3 regions of the Pseudomonas oplopanacis genome follow, and region 2 is predicted to be linked to each of the others. Evidence: predicted binding sites of a transcription regulator. Region 2 holds the regulator's gene; each other region holds the start of a gene.
The links. The regulator sigma-54, encoded in region 2, starts transcription at its own class of promoters, with help from an activator protein. The targets are predictions, from matches to a motif close to ANTGGCATNNANNTTGCTNT.
Positions count from the first base shown of each region.

Region 1: a site for sigma-54 is predicted at 2,502-2,521, ahead of flgB (flagellar basal body rod protein FlgB). Genes of this name have one in related genera too.
Region 3: a site for sigma-54 is predicted at 2,606-2,625, ahead of ACWKV5_RS27515 (circularly permuted type 2 ATP-grasp protein). Genes of this name have one in related genera too.

Region 1 covers NZ_JBSKHV010000004.1:367,946-372,223, forward strand. The annotation lists gene flgE (flagellar hook protein FlgE) at 1-832, opposite strand, end outside; gene flgD (flagellar hook assembly protein FlgD) at 864-1,589, opposite strand; gene flgC (flagellar basal body rod protein FlgC) at 1,605-2,048, opposite strand; gene flgB (flagellar basal body rod protein FlgB) at 2,052-2,459, opposite strand; gene cheR (protein-glutamate O-methyltransferase CheR) at 2,822-3,649, opposite strand; gene ACWKV5_RS12070 (chemotaxis protein CheV) at 3,696-4,278, opposite strand, start outside.
Region 2 covers NZ_JBSKHV010000009.1:177,538-181,815, forward strand. The annotation lists gene rapZ (RNase adapter RapZ) at 1-28, opposite strand, end outside; gene ptsN (PTS IIA-like nitrogen regulatory protein PtsN) at 31-495, opposite strand; gene hpf (ribosome hibernation-promoting factor, HPF/YfiA family) at 508-816, opposite strand; gene ACWKV5_RS19075 (RNA polymerase factor sigma-54) at 891-2,384, opposite strand; gene lptB (LPS export ABC transporter ATP-binding protein) at 2,568-3,293, opposite strand; gene lptA (lipopolysaccharide transport periplasmic protein LptA) at 3,293-3,841, opposite strand; gene lptC (LPS export ABC transporter periplasmic protein LptC) at 3,828-4,278, opposite strand, start outside.
Region 3 covers NZ_JBSKHV010000021.1:14,438-18,715, forward strand. The annotation lists gene ACWKV5_RS27505 (transglutaminase family protein) at 1-205, opposite strand, end outside; gene ACWKV5_RS27510 (alpha-E domain-containing protein) at 202-1,152, opposite strand; gene ACWKV5_RS27515 (circularly permuted type 2 ATP-grasp protein) at 1,165-2,574, opposite strand; gene ACWKV5_RS27520 (ribonuclease E inhibitor RraB) at 2,970-3,311, opposite strand; gene ACWKV5_RS27525 (hypothetical protein) at 3,526-3,759, opposite strand; gene speE (polyamine aminopropyltransferase) at 3,916-4,278, opposite strand, start outside.

The sequences.
Region 1 (4,278 bases), on a different contig from region 2:
TGTTGGCGTTAACCAGCACGCCCGGCTTCCAGCCTGTCATGGTCAGGGTGGTACCGGTTTGCGTCCAGCCCGCACCGCCAACCAGGGTCTTGATGCTGCCATCAGGATTGAAGGTGAGGTCAGCAGTGATCGGCACCGGCGGCTCAGCCAGCGGGTTGGTTGGGCTACGGCCGTCCATGTAGGTGTAGACAGTCCAGGAGTTGGACGCCGCATTTTTAACGTAGTACTGGTCCATCGTGTGCTGGTTACCCTGCGTGTCGAACACAGGGGTGGAAATGGTCTTGCTGTAGCTGTTGGTGTCTTTGACGTTGAACGGCGTCACTGTCGGCAGTGGGTCCGAGGAGTTCAGGTTCATCGTCTGGTCGACACGGGTGGTCGCGTGCGGCGCCAGGCTCGAGGTGTCGATTTTCAGGTCAGTCAGCACGCCGTTGATGATCTTGCCGTTGGCGTCTACGCCAAAACCCTGCAAGCGGCGGCCGTTGTTGTCGACCACGTAGTTCTGGGCGTCAGTCTTGAACGCACCGGCACGGGTGTAACTCAGCGAGCCGTTGTCGCTCATGACGAAGAAACCGTTGCCCTGGATACCCATGTCCAACACGTTGCCGGTGTTGTTCACGTCGCCCTGGCCGAACTGCTGGGAAACGTTGGCCAGACGCACGCCGTTGCCGACGGTCTTGCTGCCGGTACCCAGGCGCGTGGCCGAGTACACGTCTTCGAATTCTGCACGGGACGATTTGAAACCGGTGGTCGCGACGTTGGCGATGTTGTTGCCGGTGACGTCCAGTTGTTTGTTGGCTGCATAGAGACCGCTAAGGCCGATATTGAAAGACATATTCCACTCCTTTGTGCCGTGTTAGTCGGCTCTATATACCAATGGTCTGTACTTTGGACAGGGCAACGCTGCCCAGGCCTGCCAGGTTCAGCATCAATTCACCGCCGGTCTGGCTGATGGTCACGCTGTTGACGGTTGCCGGCAGGTAAGTCACCAGCGAGGTCGCCTGGCTGTCGTAAGTCGCGGTAGCTGCAAACTTGTAGGTGCCGGCCTTGGCCACTTCACCCGCATCGTTCTTGCCGTCCCAGATGAAACCGGCGTTGCCGGCTTGCTGGCTGCCAAGATCGATGGTGCGAACGACTTTGCCATCGGTGTCCGTGATCTTGATCGTGACCGGGTTCGTCGAGGCCGGTACGACTGCTGTACCGTTGAAACTCTTGGAGGTATCGACCACCGCGGTGTCGGTCTGGGCGACGACCGAACGACCCACCAGCGAAGAAGCCTGCAACGCTTGCGACGAGTTGTAGTTGCCGGCAATGCCGCTGACCGTATCGTTGAGCGTGGTGATGCCTTCCAGGCTACTGAACTGCGCCAACTGAGCGACGAACGCGCCGTTGTCCTGCGGTTCCAGCGGGTTCTGGTTTTTCAGCTGAGTCACCAGCAATTGCAGGAAGGCATCTTTGCCCAATGCTTTATTGCCGGTGGCACTGTTAGTGGCTCCGGCCAGGCCGTCGCTGCTGGTGTTATTGGTCTTGACCGAAGAGTTGGCCAGGACATCCTTGAGGCTCAAGCCGCTGGTGGTATCGGTAACACTCATCTGAGTCGCCCCTTATCACTGACCGAGGGTCAGGACCTTCTGCATCATGGTTTTGGCGGTGTTCATCATTTCGGCGTTGGTCTGGAACGAACGGCTCGCGGAAATCATGTCGGCCATTTCTTCGACGACGTTGACGTTCGGGTAGTAGACGTAGCCCTTGGCGTCGGCAGCGGGATGGTTCGGCTCATAACGCGCTTCGAGGTTGCTCTGGTCTTCGACCACGCCGAGCACTTGCACGCCTTGACCGGCAGCGTCCTGGCTCTGGAACAGCGAATCGCTGCCGCCGTTCTGGCCGCCCTGGAACATGGTGGCGAACACCGGGTGACGGGCGCGATAGGTCTGGTCGATGCTCGACGAGACGGTTTCGGCGTTGGCGATGTTCGAGGCCACGGTGTTCAAACGCGTGGTTTGTGCGCTCATGCCGCTACCGGCAATGTTGAAAACACTGGATAGAGACATGAATTACTCTCCGCGCAGGGCTGATACCAGCCCTTTGAATTTGCTGTTGAGCAGGGTGAAGCTGGCCTGGAAGCCGACGGCGTTTTCCGCGTAGTTCGACTGTTCCAGTTGGGCGTCCACGGTGTTCTGGTCGATCGACGGTTGCATCGGCGTGCGATACAGCAGCGACTCGTCGCCATTGCCCAGGCCTTCAGCTTCGATATGACGGCTGTTGGTCATGTTCAAGGCAAAAGTACCGCTCTTGGTTTTCTCGTTCTGTGCGGCGAGCACTTTGGAGAAGTCCAGATCCCGAGCCTTGTAGTTCGGGGTGTCGGCGTTGGCGATGTTGTTGGCCAGGACTTCGGCACGCTGAGCGCGGAAGCCCAGGGCTTGTTCGTGGATACCGAGCGCTTTATCGAAGCTGATGCTCATGTCGGGAAACCTTCGGGTGACCTGATTTTTCGTAACAGAGACATAGCAAGCGGCGTGCCAAATCGAAAAAGCCCGGAAACCGGGGCTTTGCGGGCAGTGGCAAGGGCGGCAATGCCAGAAAAGCGGCAACCGGTTTCCGCTGGATGCCGCTTTTCTGCCGCTTTCTCAAGAGCAACGCAGATCCCTTGTGGGAGCGAGCCTGCTCGCGAAGGCGTCCTGTCAGTCGACATCTATCTGCATTGCCTGACCCAGCGCTTTCGCGAGCAGGCTCGCTCCCACAGGGTTTAGTGGTGTTGGCGGGAAATCATCGGCAAAAAAAACGGGAGCCCCTGAGGACTCCCGTTTTTTGTGCCGCCAACGAATCACTTCGCCTGGTAAATGATCCCCGGGCTGCACTGGACCATCTGGTAATGGTCCGGCAAACCGTTCAGCGCTTCAGACGCACCGAGGAACAGATAGCCGCCCGGCTTGAGCGTGCTGTGAATGCGCAACAGGATGTCCTTCTTCACCTCGGCGGAGAAGTAGATCAGCACGTTGCGGCAGAACACGATGTCGAATTTGCCGAGGGCCGCGTAGCTGTCCAGCAGGTTGAACGAGCGAAACTCCACGCGGCTCTTGATCGGCGCCTTGATCGCCCAGCGCCCCGGCCCTTTCGGGTCGAAGTAACGCTGGAGACGCTCGGGCGACAGGCCACGGCCGATCGCCAGGCTATCGTACTCGCCGGTCTTGCAGTTGGTCAGCATGGTGCCGGACAGGTCGGTGGCGACAATCTGCGCCCCCATCTTCAGCTGGCCCATATTGACGCGCTCGAACTCGTCGATGGACATCGACAGCGAGTACGGTTCCTGACCCGACGAACACGCCGCGGACCAGATCCGCAAACGCTGGCCGGGCGCGGCCTTGATCGCTTCAGGCAATACCTTGTTCTTCAACACTTCAAACGGATAGGTGTCACGAAACCACAGGGTTTCGTTGGTGGTCATCGCGTCCACCACCATCTCGCGCAAACCACTGCGCGGCTGGGTCTGGATGCGCTGGACCAGCTCACCCAGGGATTTGATGCCTTGCTGTTCCATCAGTTTGTTGAGACGGCTCGAGACCAGGTACTGCTTGTTTTCACCGAGCAAAATGCCACAGGCTTTTTCCAGGAAGACCCGGAACTGTTCGAAATCCAAATTACCCGTAGACAAAGATGCCGCCTCTTAAATCGTGTTAACCACCAGGGGCAGAAGGCCCCTAGCTGATATCTGCTGCTTTGATCCGGTCGACTACCCGGGATGCCAGGTCATCAGGACGGAATTTGGCAAGGAAGTCATCAGCACCGACTTTCTTGACCATCGCCTGATTGAATACCCCCGACAACGAAGTATGCAGGATGATATGAAGCTTTTGCATGCGCGGGTCGTTGCGGATCTCGGCCGTGAGGGTGTACCCGTCCATTTCCGGCATCTCGATGTCGGAAATCATCATCAGGAACTCTTCTTCCGGCTTTTTCCCTTCATCGACCAGCTTTTTCAGATAGTCCAGCGCTTGTTTGCCATCGTTCAACGCCACCACTTCGACACCGACCGTTTGCAGGCAACGGGTCACCTGTTTGCGTGCCACGGACGAGTCATCGACGGTCAAGACCTTCAAGGACAAGGCCTTGTGCTGGGTTTCGACATCGACCACACCGACCGAAATTGCTTCCGGCGTCGGCGCCACTTCCGCGAGGACTTTCTCGACGTCGATGATTTCGACTAACTGATTGTCGACCCGAGTCACAGCCGTCAGGTAGTGATCGCGCCCCGTGCCCTTGGGTGGCGGATGAATCTCTTCC
Region 2 (4,278 bases):
AACGGCCACTGACGATGATCAAGCGCATGGTTACGGACCGTTTTGCTCGTCCAGGACAACCTGATACAAGGCTTCGTTGCTCGGGGCGCTGCGCAGACGATCACGGACTTCTTTGCGATCGAGCATGCTGGCGATCTGGCGGAGCAGTTCAAGGTGCGCATCGGTAGCGGCTTGCGGGACCAGCAATACGAACAGCAGGTCAACCGGAGCGCCGTCGATGGCGTCGAAATCGATAGGGGCGTCGAGGTGCATCAAGGCGCTGATGGGCGACTCGCAACCCTTCAGGCGGCAGTGGGGGATGGCGATGCCGTTGCCAAAACCGGTCGAGCCGAGTTTTTCACGGGCAATCAAAGCCTCGAAGACATCTTGCATCTCCAGATCCGGCACTTCCCGGGCGATCAGGTTGGCAATTTGTTCGAGGGCTTTCTTTTTACTGCCGCCCGGCACGTTCACGAGGGAACGGCCGGGGGTCAGGATGTTTTCAAGTCGGATCATGGGTTGGGAGTGTTAACGACCGGTTGCACCCTGGAGGAGGCTCTGGGTCTTTTCCTTATGCTTTTTGAGTTGTTTATCCAGCTTGTCGGTCAGTGCGTCGATCGCCGCGTACATATCGGTATGTTCCGCGTTGGCGACCACTTCATTGCCGGGAATATGCAGGGTGGCTTCGATTTTCTGCTTCAGCTTCTCGACCGTCATCGTGACCTGCACGTTGGTGATCTTGTCGAAATGCCGCTCTAATCGTTCGAGTTTTTCGCCGATGTAGGTGCGCAGGGGTTCGGTCACTTCCAGTTGGTGTCCACTGATGTTGACTTGCATACAGCTTCTCCTTCGTTGCCAGTGCATAAAGCGGTAGATCAGATGATCTACCACTGGAACGCTGTGGCGTGGCTCTACATCAACCGCTTGCGTTCGCTCGAAGGCGCGATCCCCAAGGATTCGCGGTACTTGGCGACGGTGCGGCGAGCCACCTGAATGCCTTGTGCCTCCAGTAAACCAGCGATCTTGCTGTCACTCAACGGCTTTTTCTGATTTTCCGCGGCAACCAGTTTTTTGATGATCGCGCGGATCGCCGTGGACGAGCATTCGCCGCCTTCGGAGGTGCTGACGTGACTGGAGAAAAAGTACTTCAGCTCATAAATACCTCGAGGGGTATGCATGAATTTTTGCGTGGTCACCCGTGAAATCGTCGATTCGTGCATGCCTACCGCTTCGGCGATGTCATGCAGGACCAACGGCTTCATGGCTTCGTCGCCGTATTCCAGGAAGCCGCGCTGATGCTCGACGATCTGGGTGGCAACTTTCATCAGGGTTTCATTGCGACTTTGCAGGCTCTTGATGAACCAGCGGGCCTCTTGCAACTGATTGCGCATGAAGGTGTTATCAGCGCTGGTGTCGGCGCGACGAACAAACCCGGCGTATTGGGCGTTGACCCGCAGCCTTGGCACCGATTCCTGGTTCAGTTCCACCAGCCAGCGTTCGTTATCCTTGCGCACGATTACGTCAGGGACCACATACTCGGCTTCGCTGGATTCGATCTGCGAGCCGGGGCGCGGGTTGAGGCTCTGGACCAGTTCGATAACCTGGCGCAGTTCATCTTCCTTGAGCTTCATGCGGCGCATCAACTGGCTGTAGTCGCGACTGCCGAGCAAATCGATGTAGTCGCTGACCAGGCGCTTGGCTTCGGTCAGCCAAGGTGTCTTGACGGGCAATTGGCGCAATTGCAGCAGCAGGCATTCGCCCAGGTTACGCGCGCCGATGCCGGCCGGTTCGAATTGCTGGATGCGGTGCAGGACGGCTTCGATTTCGTCCAGTTCGATGTCCAGTTCCGGATCGAAAGCTTCGAGGATCTCCTCGAGGGTTTCATCCAGGTAGCCCTGATTGTTGATGCAGTCGATCAGGGTCACGGCGATCAGGCGATCGGTGTCGGACATCGGTGCCAGGTTCAGTTGCCAGAGCAGGTGGCTTTGCAGGCTCTCGCCGGCCGATGTGCGAGTGGTGAAGTCCCATTCGTCGTCATCGTTGCTCGGCAGGCTGCTGGCGCTGGTCTGGTAGACGTCTTCCCAGGCTGTGTCGACGGGCAGTTCGTTAGGAATGCGCTCGTTCCAGTCACCTTCCTCGAGGTTGTCCACCGTCGGGGCGGTTTCCTGGTAGGAGGGTTCCGAAACATCGGCATTGGGTTGCTGTTCGGCTTTGTCGGCCAAGGGGTCGGCGTTGTCGAAGTCGTCGCCTTCTTCCTGGCGTTCGAGCATCGGATTGGACTCCAGGGCCTCCTGGATTTCCTGTTGCAGGTCCAGGGTCGACAATTGGAGCAGGCGGATGGCCTGTTGCAGCTGCGGTGTCATCGTCAGCTGCTGGCCCATTCTCAAGACTAGCGATGGTTTCATGGCAGGGGCTTAACACCTTATTCGCCGGCGCACATGCGCCATCCACTACAGGGCGCCGGAGCGCCAAACATAAGCAAATTATATGCCTGAAACTGAAGTGTTTGCCTAGAGCGCTGTAACAATAAAAACCTGTTGATTTTTATCGCCGTAAGCGCTCAGTCGACTAGCCAGACACCTCAACGCTTACAGGCGGAACTCATGGCCCAGATAAACTTCTTTAACCAGGTCGTTGGCCAGGATAGTGGCGGAGTCGCCTTCGGCGATCAGCTGGCCATCGTTGACGATGTAGGCGGTTTCGCAGATATCCAGGGTTTCTCGGACGTTGTGGTCAGTGATCAGCACGCCAATGCCCTTGGCCTTGAGGTGGTAGATGATCTGCTTGATGTCGCCAACCGAGATCGGGTCCACGCCGGCGAAAGGTTCGTCGAGCAGGATGAATTTCGGATTGGTGGCCAGTGCACGAGCGATCTCCACGCGGCGGCGTTCGCCACCGGACAGGCTCATGCCGAGGTTGTCGCGGATGTGGCTGATGTGGAATTCCTGCAGCAGGCTTTCCAGCTCTTTGCGACGCCCGGCCTTGTCGAGTTCCTTGCGGGTCTCGAGGATCGCCATGATGTTGTCGGCCACCGAGAGTTTGCGGAAGATCGATGCTTCTTGCGGCAGATAGCCGATACCAGCCTTTGCACGACCGTGCATGGGCTGGTGGCTGACGTCCAGATCGTCGATCAGTACGCGGCCCTGATCAGCCTGCACCAGGCCGACGATCATGTAGAAGCAGGTGGTCTTGCCGGCGCCGTTGGGACCCAGCAGGCCGACGATTTGACCGCTGTCGATCGACAGGCTGACGTCACGCACGACCTGGCGGCTCTTGTAGCTCTTGGCCAGATGCTGAGCTTTCAGAGTTGCCATTACTGGGCCTTCTGCTCGTCGGTTTTCTTCTTCGGCTGGATCACCATGTCGATGCGTGGACGCGCCTCGGTGACCTTGTTACCTGTCGCACGGCCAGCGCTCGCAAGCTTCTTGACCGTGTCGTAGACGATTTTCTCGCCCTGGGTGGTGTTGTTGTCCTTGTCGACAACTTTTGCCTTGTCGATCAGCACGACGCGGTTTTGCGCGGCGTGGTACTGGATGGTCACGCCCCAGCCCTGCACAGGCTTGGTGTCGCCAGCGGTCTGTAGTTGCTCGAAGTAGGCGAGGTTGCCCACCGAAGTCACCACGTCGATGTCGCCTGCCGGCGTACGCGTGATGGTCACGGTGTTGCCCTTAACGATCATCGAACCCTGGGTAATGATCACGTCACCTTTGTAGGTGGCAACGCCATTCTTGTCGTCCAGTTGGGCATCGTCGGCCTGAATGCGGATTGGCTGCTCTTGATCGTTCGGCAGAGCCCAGGCGCTCACGCTTCCCAGTGCTGCGCCCAGACTGAGCAAAATAGGGAGGGTTTTAACGAGCCTCATACTGTCCTCTTACGTTAGATAGCAGGTGTATCCTGCTTTCTTTCAAGTACGCTTTCATTCCGTTGCCTGTCGATACACCGCCAGCGCCGTCGATTCTAACGGGTTGGTCGGTCTGCGCATATTGCTGCTGCGGGAACACAGTCATACGGGTGGTGGTAATCAGGGTCTTGCGGTTTTTTTCGTCGAAACGGGTGATACGTACCGAATCGATCAGCTCGACCTGAGTACCGTCCGGATTGACTTCCCCGTGTTCGCTCTGGACGTGCCAGGGAAACTGGGTGCCGCGAAACATGTTCAAGTCGGGATTGGTCAGCAGCGTGACCTCGGACGCTTTCAGGTGTTCGACCTTGTCGGACGTCATTTCGTACTGCAATTTGCCATCCGGCAGGTACTGCACGCTGTGGGCGTTGAGTGCGTAATAGTCGATCGCGCTTTCA
Region 3 (4,278 bases), on a different contig from region 2:
CCTCGTGCGGCTCGTCCATGGTCAGCACATGCAGGATGTTGCCGAACGGGTCGAGTTGCGCGCGCACCGGGCGCGGCAGGTCGAGCTGCCAGCTGAGCACGTGCTGGCGCTCGCTGTCATGGGGTGTCAGTCGCAGGTACTGGATGCTCGCCCGCACCTGATCTTCATAGTGATAGGTGGTTTCGTGGCTTATGGAAAGTCTCATGCAGCCTCCAGGTATGAACTGTGAATGGCGTTGCCCAACTGGCGCACCAGCGGGATGAATTCGGTCAGCCAGGCGTGCAGGCCTTCGTCGAGAATTTCGTTGATGCCGGTGTAGCGCAGGCGTGCGTCGATCTCGGCGGCCAGGCGTTGCGCGGGACGGCCGTTTGCTCCCGGCAGGCTGGCGAGGATCTGGTCGATTTCTTCGGTGCAGGCACGCAGCGAACGCGGTACATCGGCCCGCAGCAACAGCAACTCCGCCACATGCCGGGCACCGGGTGCGTCGCGATAGATCTCGGTGTACGCCTCGAACGACGACAGCGCTCGCAGCAAGGCGCTCCACTGGTAATAGGCGTGCGCCGTGCCGTCACTGACCGCTTCGGCTTGATCACCGGCCATTTCGTAGCGCGCATCGAGCAGGCGCAGCGTGTTGTCCGCCCTTTCGATAAACGTCCCCAGACGAATGAAGCGGAACGCATCGTTTCGCATGATGGTGCCGTAGGACGCGCCCCGGAACAGGTGGGAACGTTCCTTGATCCACTCGCAAAAACGGCTCATGCCGTAGCGACTCAAGCCCTGTTCGGCGATCCCGCGAATTTCCAGCCAGGTGGCGTTGATGTTTTCCCACATGTCGGCGGTGATTCGCCCACGCACCGCATGGGCACTGGCTCGCGCCGAACCGAGGCAGCTGTAGATGCTCGCCGGGTTGGCCGCATCGAGGGCGAAGAAATGCAGCAGCCGTTCGGCATGCAACTCGCCGTGGCGCTCCAGGTAATCGTCCAGGGTGCCGGTGATCAGCAGCGGCATGGCGAGTTCGTGCAGCCCGTCGCCGCGACCATCCTGCGGCATCAGCGACAGCGAATAACTGATGTCGAGCATCCGTGCGAGGTTTTCCGCCCGCTCCAGGTAACGCGACATCCAATACAAATCCGAGGCAGTTCTACTTAACATGGCAGGCTTCCTTCAATCCTCGACCACCCAGGTGTCCTTGGTTCCGCCACCCTGGGAGGAATTCACCACCAGAGAGCCTTCACGCAAAGCAACACGGGTCAATCCGCCGGGCACGACCCGGGTTTCGCGGCCAGACAATACAAACGGACGCAGGTCGATGTGGCGTGGCGCGATGCCGTTTTCGACAAAAGTCGGACAGGTCGACAGAGACAACGTCGGTTGCGCGATATACGCGTGCGGCTTGGCTTTGATCCGTGCACGGAACGACTCGATTTCCGCCGCCGTCGCCGCCGGTCCCACCAGCATTCCGTAACCGCCGGAGCCCTGGGTTTCCTTGACCACCAGATCCGGAAGATTGGCCAATACGTGGGACAGTTCGGAGGGATTGCGGCACTGGAACGTCGGCACGTTCTTCAGGATCGGTTCTTCGTCGAGGTAGAAACGGATCATGTCGGTGACAAACGGGTACACCGACTTGTCGTCCGCCACACCGGTGCCGATGGCATTCGCCAACACGACGTTGCCGGAACGGTACGACGACAACAGCCCCGGAACGCCCAGCATCGAGTCCGGATTGAATGCCAGCGGGTCGAGGAACGCGTCGTCCAGGCGACGGTAGATCACGTCGACGGCTTTCGGCCCGTCCGTGGTGCGCATGAACACCTTGTCATCGCGCACGAACAGATCCGCCCCCTCCACCAGTTCAACGCCCATCTCCCGAGCCAGAAAGGCATGCTCGAAAAACGCGCTGTTGAAACGACCCGGCGTCAGCACCACCACGCTCGGGTTATCGATCGGGCTGGAGCTTTTCAGGGTATCCAGAAGCAGATTCGGATAGTGATCGATTGGCGCAATGCGTTGCGCCGCGAACAGTTCGGGGAACAGGCGCATCATCATCTTGCGGTCTTCGAGCATGTAGCTCACGCCGCTCGGTGTACGCAGGTTGTCTTCGAGCACGTAGTACGTGCCGTCACCGTCGCGCACCAGATCGACGCCAGAGATGTGCGAATAGATGTCCCGGTGCAGATCCAGCCCTTGCATCGCCAACTGGTATTGCTCGTTGGCCAGCACTTGCTCGGCCGGGATGATGCCGGCCTTGATGATGCGCTGCTCGTGATAGAGGTCGGCAAGGAACATGTTCAGTGCCTTGACCCGCTGAATGCAGCCGCGCTCGACGACCCGCCATTCGCTGGCAGGAATACTTCGCGGAATGGTGTCGAAGGGAATCAGGCGCTCTGTCCCCTGCTCGTCCCCGTAGAGCGTGAAGGTTATCCCGGCGCGATGAAATAACAGATCGGCCTCGCGTCGCCGTTGTGCCAAAAGCTCGTCAGGCGTTTCGGCCAGCCAACGGGCAAACTCCCGATAATGCGGACGGACCTGGCCGCCGGCATCGTACATTTCATCAAAATAGGTGCGGATCATGCCGTACTCCTTGTCACCCGGACACCTAGGCTTCGCAAGGCCCGTGCCAGCGGCAGAAACGCTTTGATATCAATCGGTTGGATAATCGCCCCGTTTACATCGCACCATTCCTGTGCAGCAAACGCCCCAACCTGACAGCCCCCGCTTCATTGCAAGGCGACGTTGTCGCCTATCACCAGCATAGTCAGAGTTGATTTCACTGCCCGGCCGCCGGTGCGGATAATCCGCGCATTCGCTGGAAAAACAGCCCGAACTTCCCTTTAGCCGCCTGCTCAGGCGGTTTTTTTTGCCCCGGATTCTTGTTTCAGGGTTTTGCCGGACGTGTTTTACGTCCCCCGCAAACTAAAACGGCCAACCCGAAGGCCAGCCGTTAGTGCGTGTCACTGTTCATAGGATTATGCGAGTAGCCCTCGTACCTCCTGCTTGACGCCCCATCCTTCGATGATGCCGCCCAGAGGCTCGACCACCGCCTCGAAGCCTTGCTCGAAATCGCCGATGTCATCGTAGGTGGCGTACATGACTTTGCTCAGTTCGAGCGCCCATGCACCGTCGTCGCGCACACTGATTTGCGCATTCAGGGATTCACCACGGTAATGACCTGCTGCTCTGCGGGCCCGCTCCTCGTCGGGAAAAATGGCGTAGAACTCGATGGGGTGGAATCTTGAAAAGTCGAAACCGCCTTCTTTCATGCGGCGCAGCACCGAGCTGCTGATGTCTTCTTGATAGGCTGTGCTCATGAAACGTCCCCCTCATAGTGATGGATAGACTTTCCGTATTCCCGGGCACGCGCAGCCGAGTGGTGCGCGCGATGCGGCAACCTCGTTGCCGGTGGGAAGCAAGCATGTAGCTGACAAGACCAGACCTTAGCGATCCATTCGCTGATCTCGATTGCAGAGTAGCCTCAAGAGAGAGCCGCTGCCAAGGCCTGGATGAGAATCAGACAGGAGAGGTTCAGATTGGCGTGATGCCGAGGATTTGTATGCTGTTCTGCGTCTTGAGACTTTTGACGCTCGCATCGGGGGTTCGCCCTTCCAGATCGTTCAGATCCAGTTCGGCGGCGACAGGCAGGAGTCGGGCCTTGATGAGTTTGGCGGCGTGCTCGTTGTCCGGGCACTCGTCGCACTCAAAGACTTCATCGATTGTTTCACCGTGATCATCCACGAAAGTGATTTTCCACTTTTGCATCAGTGCCTCCTCGATAAAGCCCATGGATGGGCTTACATGCATCTGGACTTTTGCGCTGACTGATCGTTCAAACGAATAACGCGTACTGACAGGAAAAACATGACCCCATGTGGGAGCGGGCTTGCTCGCTCCCACATGGGGGTATGGGTACATCCTTTAGTCGTTGCTTGGCTTGTTCACCGCTTGCAGCACGTATTGCGGCAAGGCGAAGGCGCCGATGTGAATTTCTGGATTGTAGTAGCGGGTGATGATGCCGCTGCCGGCGAAACGCTGTTGCAGGGTTTCACGGGACAATTTGCGATAAGCGGTATTGGTCGCGCCCCAGGCAAACGTCATCGAGCCGCCGATGTAGGTCGGCACGGCCGCCTGATAGAAGTGCCAGTCCGGGAACAGGCTGCGCAGACGCCCGGCGGTGGTTTTGACTTCTTCGATCTGCATGAACGGGGTGCCGTTCTGCGTTACCAGGATGCCGCCTTCGTTCAGGCAGCGACGGCAGGCCTGGTAGAAGTTTTCCGAGAA